2 regions of the Novosphingobium sp. TK71 genome follow, and region 2 is predicted to be linked to the other one. Evidence: predicted binding sites of a transcription regulator. Region 2 holds the regulator's gene; the other holds the start of a gene.
What was found. Region 2 encodes LexA, which represses DNA repair genes until DNA is damaged. Its sites were predicted from a motif close to GTTCCNCNCTTGTTCT; they were not measured.
Positions count from the first base shown of each region.

Region 1: a site for LexA is predicted at 2,107-2,122, ahead of ACXJ16_RS26145 (LexA family protein). Genes of this name have one in related genera too.

Region 1 covers NZ_JBSZKA010000003.1:7,079-11,783, forward strand. The annotation lists gene brxL (BREX system Lon protease-like protein BrxL) at 1-1,259, shown strand, start outside; gene ACXJ16_RS26140 (hypothetical protein) at 1,506-1,931, shown strand; gene ACXJ16_RS26145 (LexA family protein) at 2,144-2,593, shown strand; gene ACXJ16_RS26150 (Y-family DNA polymerase) at 2,600-3,862, shown strand; gene ACXJ16_RS26155 (SOS response-associated peptidase family protein) at 3,884-4,510, shown strand; gene ACXJ16_RS26160 (hypothetical protein) at 4,577-4,705, opposite strand, start outside.
Region 2 covers NZ_CM143962.1:1,003,937-1,008,641, reverse strand. The annotation lists gene trpC (indole-3-glycerol phosphate synthase TrpC) at 1-725, shown strand, start outside; gene moaC (cyclic pyranopterin monophosphate synthase MoaC) at 788-1,267, shown strand; gene ACXJ16_RS04580 (molybdopterin molybdotransferase MoeA) at 1,264-2,475, shown strand; gene lexA (transcriptional repressor LexA) at 2,573-3,268, shown strand; gene ACXJ16_RS04570 (ComEC/Rec2 family competence protein) at 3,324-4,705, opposite strand, start outside.

The DNA.
Region 1 (4,705 bases), on a different replicon from region 2:
CCGCCAACAAAGCGCTTGTCGACATCATGAAAAATTACATGGCGAACAAGCAGTTTTCCCGCGGGGTCAATCCTATGGGGGCGGAGGCGAGCTTCGCATTTGTGGGCAACACCGACCACAACGTCCCATGGATGCTGAAGAATACTGATCTGTTCGAAGCGCTGCCGCCGCAGTTCCATGACAGCGCGTTTATCGATCGATTGCATGCCTATTTGCCCGGGTGGGAGGTGGGCATCATTCGGGGGGAGATGTTCACATCTGGCTACGGTTTCATCGTCGACTATCTCGCGGAAATCCTGCGTCATTTACGCGCCGAGGACTTCTCGCACCGGCCTGATCAGTTCTTCACTGTCCCTGTTCAGACTCATATTCGGGACCGCGCGGCGATCAATAAGACCATGTCGGGGCTTCTTAAGCTGATTTTCCCGAATGGTGGCGAGACGGAAGCGGAAGTCGAAGAACTACTGCGATTTGCTATCGAATGCCGCAAGCGCGTGAAGGATCAGCTATTGCGGATCGACAGCACTTTCGAAACAGCCAATTTCCATTACATTTCTCAGGATGGCTCAAAGCGCAGCGTCACGACGCTGGAGGAAGAAGAATTTCCTCAATTCTATCATCAGCGATCTGTGGGCCATGATGAACCAATTAGCGAACGGGCGGATAAAGCGCCGACTGACGCTCAGCCGACCGAGATGCGCGCTAGTTCTGAACCGCGAGGAAGCAACGTTGCCTCGGCGATTAATCCAAAGCCTGGGCATATTGTCTTCGCCGAGAACCGCAAAGGTATCAGTTTCGACAAGATTTTCGGCCCTTGGACGGATGGTGCAAAACGCATCATCATCACAGATCCTTATATCCGCAAGTTCCATCAGGCGCGCAACGTAATGGAACTTATCGAAATGCTGATCCGACGCAAGCGGCCGGAGGATCAGGTCGCGGTGCACCTTGTCACCGCAGCGGACGATGGAAACATTCAGGAGCAGCGGGAATGTCTCGACGGGATCGCAGAGGCCTGCACGGGAACGGGCATTGAATTCACCTGGGCCTTTGATGGAAGCGGAACGCTGCATGCCCGTGACATCACCACCGACACTGGATGGAAAATGGTTCTGGATCGCGGGCTGGATATATTTCAGCCAACACCCCGTAAATTGAACGGCTTCTCCCTTGGGGAAAGAATGCAGGACCATCGTATGGTTCGCGGCTTTTATGTGACGTATGTTGAAGAACCTGTTAAGCATTCCCACCCGCTATGAATATGGCGTGGGAAGCAGGCGTGAGCTCTTGCAGGCGCTCCACTCGCTACCCCGGTCCCTGGAAGAACGAACGTCGAGCGAACGACGCCACCACGGGCGCGCAAAGCATACCATATGCGCCAGGCGCAAAAGCTATGGCGCATATGGTGGATCAGGCAACCCTATTGAGCCACCCCTCTAGTGCCAAGAATTTGCGCCTAGCGGCCCCGTCTGGACTGCCAGAAATTTTTCCGTCATCATAAGGGTATGATTGCATACCTTGCTTTCTTGGTACTCGCTGCCACTGCGCCGGTAGGTGGGCGAGACGCGCAAATGAAGTGTGCCTCCGTTTTAGAAGATCAGGCCGCTAAATTGCGTGCTCATAGCCATATGCTTCTAGCAGATGCGGAGTATGCTGAGTCGCATAATAATGAAATGTCACCCGACATGATGCAGCGATATATTAGTTGGTATCGAGATAGGGTGGCTGAAGGCGCGAAATACCCAGATTTAACTTCGGCAATTTTATCCGGCTCCGAGCGGCATCAAAGACAACAATCAATTATCGATTTTCTTGATTACGAGAAAAGAGAGCGCGAAGTTTTCGATTTAGAAGTGAGGGCAGCGCTTATCGAAGCCTGCCCTTGGAAGACTGCTGATATAAAGGCGAAAAGTTGGCCGGAAGGGCTTTAGAAAACGTCATTTGCCCAATACCAGTTTTTCGCGACACGGGCGCGATCGGATCGCATCCCAAAATCGTTGCCGATTCATAGGATACAGCCAGCGGTTTCCTGGCGGATCGGTCGCGCGCACATAAACTGTCCGCGAGCGTGATCGAAGCGCAATGTACGTGTTGTGTTTTTGCTATGTTCCCTTCGTGTTCATTTTTGCGGTATGAGCGACCAATGTCCACCACTCTTGCCATACCCCCGTCCACGCCGATTCCCCTCAGCGACCTCCCTCGGCCCGTGCAACTTAAGGTTGTCGGCGCGGCCGGCGCGGGCTTTCCCAGCCCCGCCCAGGACTGGGAGGAATCCGCGATTAACCTCGTGGACTTGCTGCGCCTCGATCGCGCCGCCAGCTTCGTGTTCCGTGTCAGCGGACAATCCATGCTCGATGCGGGCCTGTTCGATTCCGACGTGTTGGTGGTCGATCGTGATGCGAAGCCGGTGAACGGCCGCATCGTCATCGCCGTCGTCGATGGCGGCTTCGTCGTCCGCCAGCTCTGCGTCCGCAATGGCGTGCCAACGCTCGAGGCGCGCAACAGTCGCCTGCACTATGACCCTGTCGTCGCGGATGAGAGCGTCGAGGTGTGGGGCGTGGTCCGCGCCAGCGTCCGCAACCTTCAGGCCTGAGCCGTCATGAGCTGGGCCATTGTCGATATCGAGAACTTCTACTGCTCGGCCGAGCGGGTCTTCGATCCCACGCTGCGCAATGTGCCGCTGATAGTATTATCGAATGGCGACGGATGCGCCATCGCGAGATCGGCAGAAGCCAAGGCGCTTCATATTTCGATGGGGGCACCCATGTTCAAGATTCGCGACATCGTGAAGCGGCATGGCGTGCAATATCGATCGAGTTCGTACGAGCTTTACTCGGATATGAATCGGCGCTTCAATATGGTGCTCTCCGAGTTCAGCGATACCGTCGAGATATATTCAATCGACGAATCGTTCTTCCATCTACCAGTTTTACCTTGTGGCCTTGGTGATGTCGAGCAGGCGCAGCGCATTCGCGCGACTATCAAACTACATGTTGGGCTGCCGACTCGGATTGGGCTTGGTCCGACACGGACCCTAAGCAAGGTCGCCAACGCTTTGGCGAAGGCGTCCGAGAAAGTCTGGAACGGCGTCATCGACCTGCACGACGAGGGGCTGCGCCGGCGCATGTTCGCCAAATGGCCAATCGAGGAGGTGTGGGGTATCGGCAAGGCTATGGCAAAACGGCTGCACCCGCTCGGCATCCGCACGACGGCCGATCTTGCAGCGATGCACCCTGACATCGCTCGTGACGTCGGGACTGTCGTGCTCGAGCGCTTAGTGCGCGAGTTGAACGGCGTCGAATGCAGTGACTTCCAACCTGAGCCGGAAGCACTGAAGTCTACGGCGGTGACGCGCACGTTCGGAGATCCGGTCCACGATCGCGAGGTACTGCGTGAAGCGATGGTGCGAAGGGCTGTACGCGCGGCCGAGAAAATCCGCGCTCAAAAACTTCAGGCTTGCCGGTTGTTCGCATTCGCGCACGGAAGCCGGTTCAAGCCTAATGCACCGTCGGCCTCCAAGGTGGCACGGCTTTCGCCCTCCACCAACGATCCGCGCGTTATTGCTGGAACCGCAGCGCGCATGGCCGAAGCGATGTTCGAGCAGGGCGCGGTCTACACCAAATGCGGCGTAATGCTGGAAGGTCTTGAAGCGGAATCAGGAGCGCAGCACGATCTCTTTGCTGCGCCTGATCCCCGTTCGCCTGCCTTGCTAGCCGCGCTTGACGGCATCAACGACAGGTTCGGGCGTAATACGCTGCGCCTCGCCTCCGAAGGTATGGGCGCCAAATCGTACGATACCAAACGGACCTTCAAAAGCCCGTCATGGACCACGCGCATCGACCAAGTGCCCGTCGCGCGCTAAAGCCAAGCCAAGGAATCGGCCATGTGTAACCGTGCACGCCTGAAGAACGAGCCGGAGACTCTATTTGACTCGGCTGCGAAACTATTCAGCGCTCGGCCGCGCGACAACCGGTTCGATCCGCAGGAGTTGCGGCCCAAGGGGCGCTGCTACGTAATTCGCGAGGACGCAGGCCAGCGTGCCTGGGACGTGATGACGTGGGATGTGCTGGGCGGTAAGGCACCTTGGCCGATGACCAACGTGCGCAAGCTGGCGCTGCCACAGTGGCGCGTGCTTGCCGAGAAGCCCGGCAACCGGTGCATTGTCCCACTCACCGAGTTTTGTGAGTTCACGCCAGACAAGCACGACCTTGCCGATGGCAAGCCACCGCTGAAGGGCGAGATGTGGTTCTCAGTGACCAATCAACCCGTGTTCGCTGTGGCGGGCCTTTGGCAAACCACCGAAAAGGGAAACGGGTTCGCCATGGTGACATGCGATGCCAACGACCTGGTGGCGCCGATCCATCCCAAAGCGATGATCACGATCCTCGATCCCAAGGATGTCGATACCTGGTTGCGCGGCTCCTACGACGATATTGCTGCCCTTCAGCGACCCTACGAGGCCCGCAGTATGAGCGTGCGCGGGCCTGTTTTTCCGACGCGCAATCGGTAGGCTTGAAACGAGTGATCCTAGGAACGACCGGACATTAGGTTCAAGTGGTTTGCCAAAGCGTTTGGCTCATTGAGGCGCCAGCCAGATCAGAACCATCGTCAGTGATGCGCAAAAAAGCGAAAGCCAAATCGCTATCTGACTGTAGATGTGCAGGGCGACGCCCACCCATGAATACTTTCTCCGTAGGATTGCACC
Region 2 (4,705 bases):
TCGCCACCGTGAACGACCTCGACGCTCGCGCCGTGGGCCAGTCCGCTCCGCGCGGTTTCGAGGCTGCGCTGCGCCGCAAGGCCCAGGATGGCTTTGCCCTGATTGCGGAAATCAAGAAAGCTTCGCCGTCCAAGGGACTGATCCGGCCTGATTTTCGCCCGGCAGAACATGCTGTCGCCTATGAGCGCGGCGGCGCGGCTTGCCTTTCGGTCCTCACCGACGCTCCCTATTTCCAAGGCCACGAGGACTATCTGGAGGATGCTCGCGCTGCATGCGCATTGCCGGTCATCCGCAAGGACTTCATGGTCGATCCCTGGCAGGTCGCAGAGGCCCGCGCGATCGGCGCGGACGCCATCCTCATCATCGTTGCCGCTCTCGACGACGTCCTGATGGCTGAACTCGAAGCAGCTGCTCACGAACGGGGCATGGATTGCCTCGTCGAAGTTCACAACGAATCTGAAATGGAGCGTGCAAGCCGGTTGAAATCGCGCCTGATCGGGGTCAACAATCGCGATCTCAAGCACTTCGTCACGGATATCGCCATTACCGAACGTCTGGCCCCCCTCGCACCCGGAGGGACCCTGCTCGTCAGTGAAAGCGGGATCAACGCCCATTCCGATCTGATCCGTCTGTCAGGTTGCGGTGCGCGGACGTTCCTGGTCGGCGAAAGCCTGATGCGCGAAGCTGACGTGGAAGCTGCGACCAAAGCACTGCTTTTCGGCTGATCCGCGACTTCAGACCGTTTCGAGATTAGCGTAAGCACGCAGATCCATGGAGAGGTGAGGCGATGAGCAAGAGCCTGACGCACATCGATACCGAAGGGACCGCACGCATGGTCGACGTCGGCTCCAAGAATGAGACACGGCGTGTCGCGGTGGCCTCCGGCCGCATCGTGATGACGCAGGATGCGCTCGAAGCGATCCAGGCCGGCAATGCCCCCAAGGGAGATGTCCTGGGCACTGCCCGTATCGCCGGCATCATGGCCGCTAAGAAGACCGGTGACCTTATCCCGATGTGCCACCCGCTGTTGCTTGATGCCGTAAACCTCGATTTCACGTTTGACGCACAAGCCATATCCGCCAAGGCAACGGTAAGTCTAAGCGGCAAGACTGGCGTTGAAATGGAAGCGATTACAGCGGTTTCCGTCGCACTCGTAACAATCTACGACATGGCGAAAGCGCTTGATAAGGGCATGATCATCGGCGACATTCGCCTGATCGAGAAGACAGGTGGAAAATCGGGCCACTGGCGAGCTGAAGCGCTGTGAAGCCGCACCTTTCCCTCGAGGAAGCGCAGTCCCGTCTTCTTGCACTTGTCGAGCCTCTCCCCATCGAGCGGGTCGATATCGACGGCGCGCTCGGACGCTTTCTAGCGGAACCCTTGCGCGCTCATCGCAGTCAGCCTCCGGCTGATCTCTCGGCAATGGATGGATATGCCGTAACCGCCGACCTGTCGGGGCCTTGGCGCGTTATTGGCGAGAGCGCGGCCGGCCATCCTTACGAAGCGTCAGTCGGCGCGGGCGAAGCAGTAAGGATTTCGACCGGTGCGATGCTGCCTGAGGGCGCCCAAGCCGTTATCCTTCAGGAAGACCTCGCTCGCGAGGGGCAACAGATCACCCTGACGGGAGAGGCACCCGAACCTAGCCACCGCCATATCCGGCGCTGCGGCATGGACTTTGTGGAAGGCCGCGAACTTCTCGCCGCCGGTACTTTGATCGGCCCGGCGCAAGCCGCGCTCGGCATTGCCGCCGGCCATCGCCACCTGCCCGTCCGACGGATTCCGCGGGTAACCGTCATAGATAGCGGCGACGAACTCTCGACCGACCCTGAGTTCTGCGCCAACCATCAGGTTCCTGCCAGCAACGGCGTCATGCTGGTTGCCATGGCCCGCTCTCTTCCGGTGGATGCGAACCGGATAGGCCCCGTGGCCGACAAGCTCGATGACCTCATCGCCGCCTTCGAACAGGCGAGCGATTCTGACGTCATCGTGACCAGCGGGGGTGCCTCGGTCGGCGATCACGATCTTGTCCGCCCGGCCCTCGAAGCATGGGGCGCACAGCTGGACTTCTGGCGCGTGGCCATCAAGCCGGGCAAGCCCCTGCTCGTGGCGACCCGCCAGCGCGCTACCGGGCCGCAAATTATCATCGGATTACCGGGGAATCCGGTATCCAGCCTTGTGACAGCCTATCAGTTTCTCCTGCCTGTCCTGCGGGCCCTGTTGGGGGCTTCACGGCCAATCCCACAGCCGGTTGCAACCCGGCTTTCGGCCCCCCTGCCCGCTGCGGGCAACCGCCGGGAGTTTTTGCGCGGTTACTGGAACGGCGAGACGGTCTGCGCGAACCCGCTTCAGGACAGCGGCGCTCTGGCATCGCTCGCGGCAAGCAATGTACTGATCGATCGCCCCATTGGCGCGCCGGCCGCGAATGCAGGAGATGTTGTTGAAGTGTTCTTGCTCCAAAATGGCGGTATTGCTTGACGATACCGGATTCGTTGCATAATTGTTCCCTCATTGTTCGCAGGCAAATCGCCGGACGAGACAGGGCCATGGGCCGCAGAACGAAGAGGCAACGCAGATGTTGACGCGCAAGCAGCACGAATTGCTCCGGTTCATTCAGGTCCGGCTTGAGGAAAGCGGCATCTCGCCCAGCTTCGAGGAAATGAAGGAAGCGCTGGACCTCAAGTCCAAGTCCGGCGTTCACCGCCTGATTTCCGCCTTGGAGGAACGGGGTTTCATTCGCCGCCTCCCCAATCGCGCTCGCGCTCTCGAAGTCCTGCGCCAGCCTGAGGATGCAACGTCCAAACCTGCAAGATCGACTCCGGCGGCGAACAGCAACGATACTGCAGCGCCTGTCCGCGCACCCCAGATCGCACCTGCCCCCGCGAACGATGTCATCGAAATCCCACTCCACGGCCGCATCGCCGCCGGCGTGCCGATCGAGGCCTTCGAAGGACAGTCCATGCTCCCGGTTCCCGCAGCGCTGCTTGGTTCGGGCGAACACTATGCGCTCGAGGTTTCGGGTGATTCGATGATAGACGCGGGCATCCTCGACGGCGATTTCGCCTTGGTGAAGCGCACCAATACCGCTCGCGACGGTGAAATTGTCGTCGCTCTCGTGCGAGGGGCTGAAGCCACGCTCAAGTATCTGCGCCGCGAAGCCGGAATGGTGCGCCTTGACCCTGCCAATGCCGCTTACGAACCGCAGATTTATGGGCCTGACGAAGTCGAGGTTCAGGGCAAACTGGCCGGACTGCTACGCCGCTATCACTGATGCGGCTCAAGCGTGAGACGATGTCCGGTTGTTCCGCCGTCTCGCCGCCGCGTTATTACCGGGCCTTGGCGATGACGCCATAAGAAAGCGGCGGCGAACGCCACCACCCATGATCACCTTGCGCATCTGCCACTGAATGTACCGTGCGGCGCTTCAGGTCGATCGCCACGCCGCCCGTCTTGCTCAGCATGTTGCGATCCGCCTTCAGCCAGATTGGCTGACAACTTCGCGGCAGACGTCGGCCCGCAATTACGAGATAGGCGCGCTGGCAGGCCCGAGCCAAAGTGTCTTCCGGCACGATATCCCGGCCCCTGGCGATCAGTATGTGGCGCGCCTTCCCGCCACGTTCCAGCATCAACGCACAGAAATCCGGGTTGCATCGCACGCCCGGCCAGTCTGCAATCAAGACGGGTTTTGACTGAACTCCCGCTACTTCCATCAGATTGTCCAAAACGTAATCGCTCGAGCTGTCGCGCAGCATGACAAGGCGCCTCCCCGGACCGTCAATCAAAGCAACTTGGCGGCCATCTCCCGAAACGACGATGTCCGGCGGGGTCAGCAGGAGCAGGCCGATAAAGCCGCTGGCGACTGGAAGCAGACCCCAGAGCCTGGCTTTTCCGTGCCAAAGCCCCAGCCAAAGTCCTCCAGTCACGAAAAGTAGAAACTGCCATCCGCCCATCGTCGGCGCCATGCTCACCGCACCGGGCCGCGAGGCGATGAACCGTGCCAGACCGATCAGCAGATCGATGGCTACTCCAGCAAGCCACCAGACCGGCGATCCGGCCCCAACGATATCGAAAAGCAGCGCCGCGCCGACCAGGGGCATGACAAGAAAGGTCGTGAGCGGGATGGCAACCACATTGGCGATCGATCCATAGAGTCCGGCGCGGTGAAAATGATAAAGTCCGATCGGCATCAGCGCGAGTTCGATGGCTACGCCCGTGACGAGGATCAGGGATAGGCTGCGCAGCGCCTTGAAAGGCAATGCTTCGTCACGGGCCGAGAACCAATGCCGGATGGGCACCGCATTGCCTAACGCGATCAGCACGACAACGGCGGCAAAGCTCATCTGGAAGCTAGCGCCCACAATCGATTCGGGCCAGATCAGAAGGACGATGAAGGCGGCCGCCGCAAGCAATCGCATCGACAGCGCCTCACGCCCCATCGCCAATGCGGCAAGTACCAGTAGCGCGCTCACGCAGGAGCGTATGGTCGGCACCTGCGATCCGCTCAGCAAAGTGTAACCAACGCCCGCCAATGCCCCGCTAGCCGACGCAAGGACAGGCAATCGCACCCGCAACGCCAGCGCGGGAGATAACGCCAGCAGGCGCAGCGCGAGGATATAGACCGCACCGACAACTGCGCTGACATGCAGGCCGCTGATCGAGAGCAGATGCGCAAGTCCGGCATCGCGCATCGCCTGGGCCTCTGCCTTGC